DNA from 2 places in the Halomonas sp. LES1 genome. Region 2 is predicted to be linked to the other one. Evidence: predicted binding sites of a transcription regulator. Region 2 holds the regulator's gene; the other holds the start of a gene.
What was found. The regulator PhoB, encoded in region 2, activates phosphate uptake and scavenging genes when phosphate is short. The targets are predictions, from matches to a motif close to TGTCATANNNNTGTCANA.
Positions count from the first base shown of each region.

Region 1 (4,415 bases), on a different contig from region 2:
GCCCTCCAAGACCTTCAATCTGGCCGGACTGACAGCCGCCTGCGCGGTGATTCCCGACTCGCGGCTGCGCCAGCGCTTCGCCGCGGCGGCGAGGGGGATGATGCCGGATGGCAATGTGCTGGGGCTGGTGGCCGCCGAGGCCGCCTATGCTCGGGGGGAGCCCTGGCGACAGGCGTTGCTCGAGGTGCTGCGTGGTCACCGACAGATGCTGACGGAGAGGGTGGCACACTGGCCCGGGGTCGGCATGGCGCCGCCGCAGTCTACCTATCTGGCCTGGCTCGATCTGCGTCAGGCGGGGCTGGGTGAGTCACCCCAGCGAGCCTTGCTGGAGCGCGCCGGGGTGGCGCTCTCCGATGGTGCCGACTTCGGCTGGCCTGGCTTTGTTCGGCTCAACTTCGGTACCACCGCCACACAGCTGGAAGCGGCGCTCTCCCGGCTCGACCGTGTTCTCAAGGGCTGAGGCCAACCCATCAATAAACGCGGCCGCGGTATCGAATCGTAGGGGCGGATTTATCGACATATAAGCGATGGCGGCGCCGGTGTGTAACCGGCGCCGCCTGGGTCAATGACTCATCAATCGCGCGACCAATCGCGCTCCTACGGGTTGGCCGCGGCGAACCGGAGCCGTGGGATCAGTAAAGCATCGTGAACAGCTTGCGGCGGTAGCTGACCGTCAGCGGGTGGTCGGCGCCCAGGGCATCGAAGACCCGCAGCAGGGTCTTGCGTGCGGCATCGTCGCCATAGCTGCGGTCGGCCTTCATCAAGGCCAGTAGTCCCTCGAGGCCCGTCTCGTAGTCGCCGTCGGCGACTCGGCGCAGGGCGCGCAGATACTGGGCTTCGCTGTCATCGCGCTCACCGAGGGCGGCAAACTCTTCGGCGGAGGGGGCCTCCTCGCCGAACTCGATGCTGGCCCGCACGCCTCGGGCCGGGGCGGCATCGCGCTCTTCCGGCGGCAGATTGTCGAGCACGCTGCGGGCCTCATCGGCGCGCCCCTCGGCCACCAGGGTTCGCGCCAGCTCGATCTGATAGGGGATATGCTCAGGATACTGCTGGACCAGCTCCTGGTAAATGGCGCGGGCACCGGCGGCATCACCGGCGGCCAGTGCCTCGGCGGCCAGGTCTTCGGGGCTCGCCGGGACATTTTCCGGCGCCGGGAAGTAACGCCCCAGCCACTCGCGGATCTCCTTCTCGGGCAGTGCGCCCTGGAAGTGATCGACCAGGCCTCCCTGGCTGACGAGCTTGACGTCGGGCACCGAGCGCACCCCCAGCTGGGCGGCGATCTCCTGATTCTCGTCGATATTGAGCTTGGCCAGGAGGAAGGCGCCCTGGTATTCGTGGGCCAGCTTCTCCAGCACCGGCATCAGGTTCTTGCAGGGGCCACACCAAGGTGCCCAGCAATCGAGCAGTACCGGCACCTGCATGGAAAGCTCCAGCACCTGCTGAATATTGCTGGCATCGACGTCGATGATGACCTCGGGCGCCTCGCCCGCCTCCGGCTGGGAGGGCTGTGGCTGGGCTTCCTGCGGGGCACTGGTATCGGCGGTGAGCGGCTCACCGGTACGCGGATCGACGATGGACATGGTTGGATTCCCGGAAACGAGTGTGTTTGCTCAGGATATGCGGGTGAGGACGGCTGGATTCAAGGGGAAGGGAGAGAGGGAGCCGATGACCTTGGGCCGTGGGCACGAAAAAATCCGACTCGCAGTGGAATCGGCTTTCTCGATACTTGGTAGCGGGGACCGCTGACGCTGAAACGAGAGGGAATCGATGACCTTGGGTCATGGGCACAAAAAAGCCGACCCCCAATGGAATCGGCTTATTCGGTATTTGGTAGCGGGGACCGGATTTGAACCGATGACCTTCGGGTTATGAGCCCGACGAGCTACCAAACTGCTCCACCCCGCATCAACGTGAGGCGTATTCTACACGGGATTCACCTTTAGTCAAGCACTGTCCTCAAACGCTCGTCCCTCTCGCCTTCCTTGGGCCATACTGTCCTCGGCTTGTCATCAAGATGACAGCTTGACCAAGAACAATGTGCAGTCCGGCCGGGGTGGCCGGTGTACAGTGTCATTATCATCAGGGAGATATATATGGCCAATTCATCACGCGTCGCTTGGGTTACCGGTGGTACCGGCGGCATCGGCAGTGCAATTTGCCGCTCACTGGCCGCCGAGGGCTACAAGGTAGTGGCCGGTTACCATAACCCGGAGAAGGCCAAGGCCTGGCTCGAGGAGCAGAAGGCCGCCGGCTTCGACAACATCGACATCGCCGGAATCGACCTGGTCGACTACGATGCTTGCGTGAAGGGTGTCAAGGAGATCGAGGAGAAGCACGGTCCCGTTGACGTGCTGGTCAACTGTGCCGGCATCACCCGCGATGGCACCATGAAGAAGATGAGCCCCGCGCAGTGGCACGAGGTCATCGATACCAACCTGAACAGTGTCTTCAATACCTGCCGCAGCGTGGTCGAGAGCATGCTCGAGCGGCAGTATGGCCGAATCATCAACATCTCCTCGATCAATGGCCGCAAGGGGCAGTTCGGCCAGGTCAACTACGCCGCCGCCAAGGCGGGGATGCATGGCCTGACCATGTCTCTGGCCCAGGAGACCGCTACCAAGGGCATCACCGTCAACACCGTGTCTCCGGGCTATATCGCGACCGACATGATCATGAATATCCCCGAAAAGGTGCGCGAATCGATCCGTGAGACGATCCCGGTGAAGCGCTATGGCAAGCCCGAGGAGATCGGTCGCCTGGTGGCCTACCTGGCCGATGAGGAGTCCGGCTTTATCACCGGCGCCAATATCGATATCAACGGCGGCCAGTTCATGGGCTGATGCCGGCTTCCTCCCGTCTCGTTACGGGCAGGATCACACAGGAGCGCGGGGGAAGCCTCGCGCTCCTGTATCGTTCAGGGGGCGGGAAAAGTGCTCAGGGAGGGGGCAGGCTCGACAGTCGCTCCAGCATATGGTCCAGCTCGCCGACGTTATGCTCCCAGAGTGCAGGGGGAACCGGCCCGATGGCGAGCAGCTCGACCAGTACGCTGCGTACCTCTTCGGCTCGGGAGGGTTCGCGGTCCAGGTTGTCATTGAGGCGCTCGACCTGAATCGCCAGGCGCAGTGGCTCATCACGCTGGCTGACGCTGCCCTCGGCCAGCAGTGCAAGGTGCACCCTGGTGCGTGCAAGGCGCTCCTCGACCGTATCGGTGGCGGTGCCCTCACGGCGCGCGGCGTTGCGGCGGAAGTGGGCGTTGCGCAGGTCCTCGGCAAGTATCTGGCCCTCCGGCAGGGGGACATCGCCGGGGTCGTTGCCCGCCAGGTCCTCGGCATCTGCCTGCAAATGGGCATCGAGCAGCGGGCGTACCTCCCGCCAGCCGGTTACCTGCTCGCTCACCGCCAGCCTCTCCAGCCGCTGGCGCCGTGCCCGAACGATGCCCGACCAGCGTCGGCGCATCCCCTCGCTGCGTCGACCGCCGGGAAGGGGCTCCAGTGCGGCAGCCTCGGCGATGGCCTGGGTCAATACCGCCTCGTCGGTCGATCGGGCGGGCTGCCAGCCGTGCAGGCGGTTGATCAGCGCCTGCATGGCATCCAGTCGCTCTTCGGCGCGGCGGAGCCGGTCGTCCCGGGCCGCCTCACGGCTGGCGAAAATGGTATCGCACAGGCTACGGAATTCACGCCACAGGGCCTGCTCTTCGCCCTTGGGGGCTCGGCCCAGCGCTCGCCAGCGGCGCTGCAGCTCCTTGGCCCGCTCGGCCCGCCTGGCCGCCGGCATCTGCTCCTCCTCCGATAGCTGCCGGGCCTCATCGACAAGCTCGCGCTTGGCCTCGGCGATCTCCCGGGCGCGCTGGTCGATCAGCGCCTGAAGCCGGTGGCGAATGGCACCGAAGCGCCGACCGATGGCCTCCGCCTTCTCGCGTGGGACCGGTGAGGCTCGACGCCACTGGTCTCGAGCGCGGTCGCGTATCTCACGCAGGGCATCTGGGTCGGCCTCATGGGCGGGGTGGTCCAGAAGTGTCTCGAGCTGTTCGCAGAGCGTGATACGTGTCGCCAGGTTGTTGTCTCGCTCGGACTCCAGGCGTGCCCGCCATGGCGCTAGGCGCTGATGAATGCGGTCCGAAGCGGTGCGGAAGCGTGTCGACTGCTCACGATTGGCAGCGGCGTCGCCCAGCGATTTCCACTCTCTCACCAGCTGACGGTGGCGCCGGTCCAGGGCGGTCTCCACGCTGGCCTCGTCATCGGCCAGTGCCTCGATGCTGGCAACCAGTTGCTCGCGCTTGGGGCCGGCCACGAACCCGCGCCAGTCGCGCAGTTCGGCCAGCCTCGCGCCGAGGCGCCTGGCGCGCGCCTCCAGAGGGCGGAGGGTGGCGGGGTCGGCGCTCTCGGTGAGCTGGCGCAGTTGCTGATGCAAGCGGC
Region 1 covers NZ_JAVRGC010000003.1:394,751-399,165, reverse strand. Annotated here, with positions in the region: gene RM463_RS09145 (MalY/PatB family protein) at 1-460, shown strand, start outside; gene RM463_RS09140 (tetratricopeptide repeat protein) at 633-1,580, opposite strand; tRNA gene RM463_RS09135 (tRNA-Met) at 1,829-1,905, opposite strand; gene phbB (acetoacetyl-CoA reductase) at 2,094-2,840, shown strand; gene RM463_RS09125 (DUF349 domain-containing protein) at 2,935-4,415, opposite strand, start outside.
Region 1: the regulator PhoB is predicted to act here: its motif matches at 1,994-2,011, upstream of phbB (acetoacetyl-CoA reductase).

Region 2 (4,415 bases):
ACCCCATGGACAACAACAAGGTCAGCTTCGCCGAGATGCGACGCCGCCTCAGGATGCGCTGGTGGCCGACCATGACCTATGGGGGCGGGGTGACCCTGATCACCTGGATCCCGCTGGCCAACCTCTTCCTGCTGCCCGGGGCGGTGGCCGCCGCGGTGCTGATGTGGGACGGCCACTATCGTGACCTGCCCGCCGACCTGCCAACCCGTCGTTGAGGCGGCGTCAGGTCGCGCGGGTCTCCCCTTCCAGTCGGGTAGCGGGGAAGAGACAGCGAAAGGTGGTGCCCTGGCGCGGCCGTGAGTCGATCTCCAGGCGGGCGTCGTGGCGTAGCAGCACGTGCTTGACGATGGCCAGGCCGAGGCCGGTACCGCCGGTCGCCGTGCTGCGCCCCTTGTCGACCCGGTAGAAGCGCTCGGTAAGGCGCGGAACATGCACCGGGTCGATGCCTTCGCCGTCGTCGACCACCTCCAGGTAGGCGCCATGGTCGGGCCCGGGGCGCCAGCTCAGGGTGATATGACTGCCTTCGGCGGTGTAGCGCACGGCGTTGAAGGCCAGGTTGGAGAGGGCGCTGCGAACCTCCTGTTCACTGCCCACCAGGGCGCGAGGCTCCTTGAGCTCCACCCGGATGTGATGGCGACCGCCGGATAGCGCCATGGCATCCCGCTTTACGCCCTCCAGCAATCTGACCATGTCCAGCGGGGCATGGTCGCTGCCGCTGCGGTCGATCTCCAGCCGCGACAGCAGCAGCAGGTCCTGGACCAGGTTCTGCATGCGGGTGGTCTGCTCCTGCATCTGGCCGAGTCCCCTGGCGAACCGTGGGGGCAGCTGGTCGGCGAAGCTGGCGTAGGTCTCCAGGTAGCCGGCCAGCACGGTGAGAGGGGTGCGCAGCTCATGGGAGACATTGGCCACGAAGTCCCGGCGCATCTCCTCGAGGCGATGCAGGCGGGTGATATCGCGGGCCATCAGCAGCCGCTCGTCGTCGCCATAGAGGGTGATCTGAAACTCCAGGATGGTCCGCTCGTCGATGGGGGAGGGCAGGGTCAGGGAGTCGCGGTAGTCGCGTGCATGGAAGTACTCGACGAAGCGCGGGTCGCGCAGCAGGTTGGTGATATGGTGGCCGCGATCATGGGGCGCTTCCAGCCCCAGCAGCCGAGCCGCCGCGCTGTTCCACCACTCCATGTCGCCGTGTCGGTCGAGCATGACCACGCTGTCGCGCATGGCCTCGGAGGACTCCTGAATCCGCCCCAGGGTGCTGCGCAGTCGCTCCTGGGCGATACGCTGGACCTTCTGGTAGCGGTAGAGGCGATCCATCAGCTCACCCCATAGCCCGGCGGCCGAGGGCGGCTCGGCCTGGCTGTCATGGGTCAGCCAGTGGTGAAGGCGGTGCAGTTGATAGAGATGGTAGACAAGGCTCAGCGCGAGCCCCAGGGCCAGGCCGGCCCCCGGCGCGCCCAGCGGCCAGCCGACCGCCAGACCGAGGCCGGCGAGCAGAAGCAGGCGCCATAGCTCATGCCTCCAGTGCCTCACGTCAGCCCTTGGTGGAGAACCGGTAGCCGGTGCCACGCACCGTCTGTACCAGGTGCTGATGGCGCTCGCCCAGCGCCTTGCGCAGGCGGCGGATATGCACGTCGACGGTGCGCTCCTCCACGTAGACGTTGCCGCCCCACACCTGATCGAGCAGCTGGCTGCGAGTGTAGGCGCGCTCCTGGTGGGTCATGAAGAACTGCAGCAGGCGGTACTCGGTAGGGCCCACCCCCAGCTCCTGCCCGTCGGCGCTGACCCGATGGCTGACCGGATCGAGCCGCAGGCCATCCACCTCCACCGCCTCCTCGACACCATGGGGCGTTGCCCGGCGCAGCACGGCCTTGAGGCGTGCCACCAGCTCCCGGGGCGAGAAGGGCTTGGTGATATAGTCATCGGCGCCGGCCTCGAGCCCCTGGATCTTGTTGTCCTCCTCGCCCTTGGCGGTGAGCATGATGATCGGCAGTTCGGCGGTGGTCTCGTCGCGCTTGAGGCGCCGCGCCAGCTCGATGCCGCTGGTGCCGGGCATCATCCAGTCGAGCAGCAGGAGGTCGGGCTGGTGGTCGACCACCATGGCATGGGCGGTCTGGGCGTTGTCCGCCTCGAGCACGCGATAGTCGGCCATCTCCAGCGCCATGGCGATCATCTCGCGGATGGGCGCTTCATCATCGACGATCAGTACGGTCTTGGCGGTCATCCTGAAGCCTCGGGTCAATGACGGGTCGATGTCGAGTAGATCACGACATTATGACACTGACATGACAGGCCGGCCCGCACCGGAGGCACGGCTACTGGATGCCTGGCCACAGGCTCAGGGCGATGCCCGCGAACACCAGCAGACCCGACCAGTAGTTGTTGAGAAAGGCCCGGAAGCAGGGCTCCCGCTCGCGCTCGCGGATCAGCCAGTGCTGCCAGACGAAGGTGGCCGCCATGGCCACCAGCCCCAGCCAGAAGAAGCCGCCCAGGGCGAGTCGTGTGCCGGCCCAGGCCAGCAGCAGCAGCGTCACGATCTGCAGCAGGCCGATCATGAAGCGGTCGGCGCTGCCGAACAGCACCGCGGTGGACTTGATGCCGACCTTCAGGTCGTCGTCGCGATCGACCATGGCGTACTGGGTGTCGTAGGCGATGGTCCACACCACATTGGCCGCGAACAGCAGCCACGCCTCGAAGGGCACATGGCCGAGCACCGCACCGTACGCCATGGGGATCGCCCAGGAGAATGCCGCTCCCAGAAACAGCTGCGGCAGATGGGTGTAGCGCTTCATGAAGGGGTAGATGAAGGCCAGTATCACCCCACCGATGGAGAGCAGCACCGTGAACAGGTTGGTGAACAGCACCAGCACGAAGGCGCCCGCCACCAGCATCAGAAACAGCGCCTGGGCCTCGCCCTCGCCGATGCGCCCGGTGGCCAGGGGGCGGTCGAGGGTGCGCTTGACGTAGCCGTCCACATGGCGGTCGGCGTAGTCATTGATCACGCAGCCGGCGGCACGCATCAGATAGACGCCGGCGATGAAGATCAGCAGCAGGCGACGGCTGGGCAGCCCCTCGGCGGCGGTCCACAGCGCCCACAGGGTAGGCCACATCAGCAGCCAGGTGCCGATGGGACGGTCGAGGCGTGTCAGGCGCAGGAAGTCGGGGAGTCGGGCCAGGCCCGTGGGGCGCATCAAAGAGCGGTCCATCTCTACCTCGTGGCGGGTGGGAACACCAAAGCCTAGCGCGAAGGCAGGCCGAGGTCATCCGCCATGGCGTCGAGGAACCACTCCTGCACCAGCACGCGGAAGCCACCGTGGTGAAATACCGAACGGCGTCCCCAGGGCCCGCGGGTCTCTTGGAAGCCTGCCGGGTCACGGGTGACCTCGATCTCGCCGCGCTCGAGGTCGGGCTGACGGAACAGCCAGCTGCCCAGGGAGCGCTCGCCGAGATGCGCCAGCTCGTGGGCGGGCAGGCCCTCGAGCGGGGCCACCGAGCGTGCCACCACCCAGGGCGTCTCGCCCAGGCATAGCGCGACCTCGCGCCGCCAGGCCTGGCGGCCCGGGGGGAGGTCCAGCGCCTGGGCCTCGTCGCGCCGCAGCGCACCGGTGCGCTGGTCGATCAGGTGGACCCGGAAGGGACGCGGGCGCCCCGCCTCGGTGAGGCGCAGGGTCAAGGAGTCCCGCGAGCCTACCCACTGGCGCCAGGCCGGGCTCATGGTGGGGCGGACGGCGGCCAGGGGTAACCAGCGCGCGGGGCCATGCTGGGCGTGGGATCGGGAATCGGACACCGCGGACTCTCTGTCCATCCATGGGGGCGGGTAGTGTACCATGCGCAACCACCACCCATCCTCGACGAGGAGACCCATGAGTGCCCCCCTGACCATTCTCGGCAGCGGCATGGCGGGCCTTGGCCTGCTGCGCCAGCTGCGTGCCCTGGACAAGGAGCGGTCGGTGACCCTGATCACCGCCGACAGCGGTGACGACTACTCCAAGCCGCTGCTCTCAACCGGCTTCACCAAGGGGCTGCCACCCGAGCGGCTGGCGGCCCGTGATGCCCTGGCGGTGGCAGAATCGCTGAATGCAGTGGTGCGCACCCAGACTCGCGTCGACGCCATCGATACCGACTCCCGCATCCTGCATATCGGGGAGGAGCGGCTGACCTACGGCGAGCTGGTGCTGGCGACCGGAGCGGCGCCCACCATGCCCTTCGATATTCCGGCGTCCCTGGCCGGTCGGGTGATGGCGATCAACGACCTGGATGATTATCGGGCCTTCCACGCCGCAATAGGCGCCCTGGGCCGCTCCGCCCGAGTGGCGATCATCGGTGCCGGCCTGGTGGGCTGCGAGTTCGCCAACGACCTGCTGGCGGGCGGCCACCGGGTGACCCTGGTCGCACCGGAAACGGCACCGCTGCCGCGGCTG
Region 2 covers NZ_JAVRGC010000005.1:82,472-86,886, reverse strand. Annotated here, with positions in the region: gene cysZ (sulfate transporter CysZ) at 1-215, shown strand, start outside; gene phoR (phosphate regulon sensor histidine kinase PhoR) at 223-1,527, opposite strand; gene phoB (phosphate regulon transcriptional regulator PhoB) at 1,529-2,218, opposite strand; gene ubiA (4-hydroxybenzoate octaprenyltransferase) at 2,310-3,200, opposite strand; gene RM463_RS12130 (chorismate--pyruvate lyase family protein) at 3,233-3,799, opposite strand; gene RM463_RS12125 (FAD-dependent oxidoreductase) at 3,858-4,415, shown strand, end outside.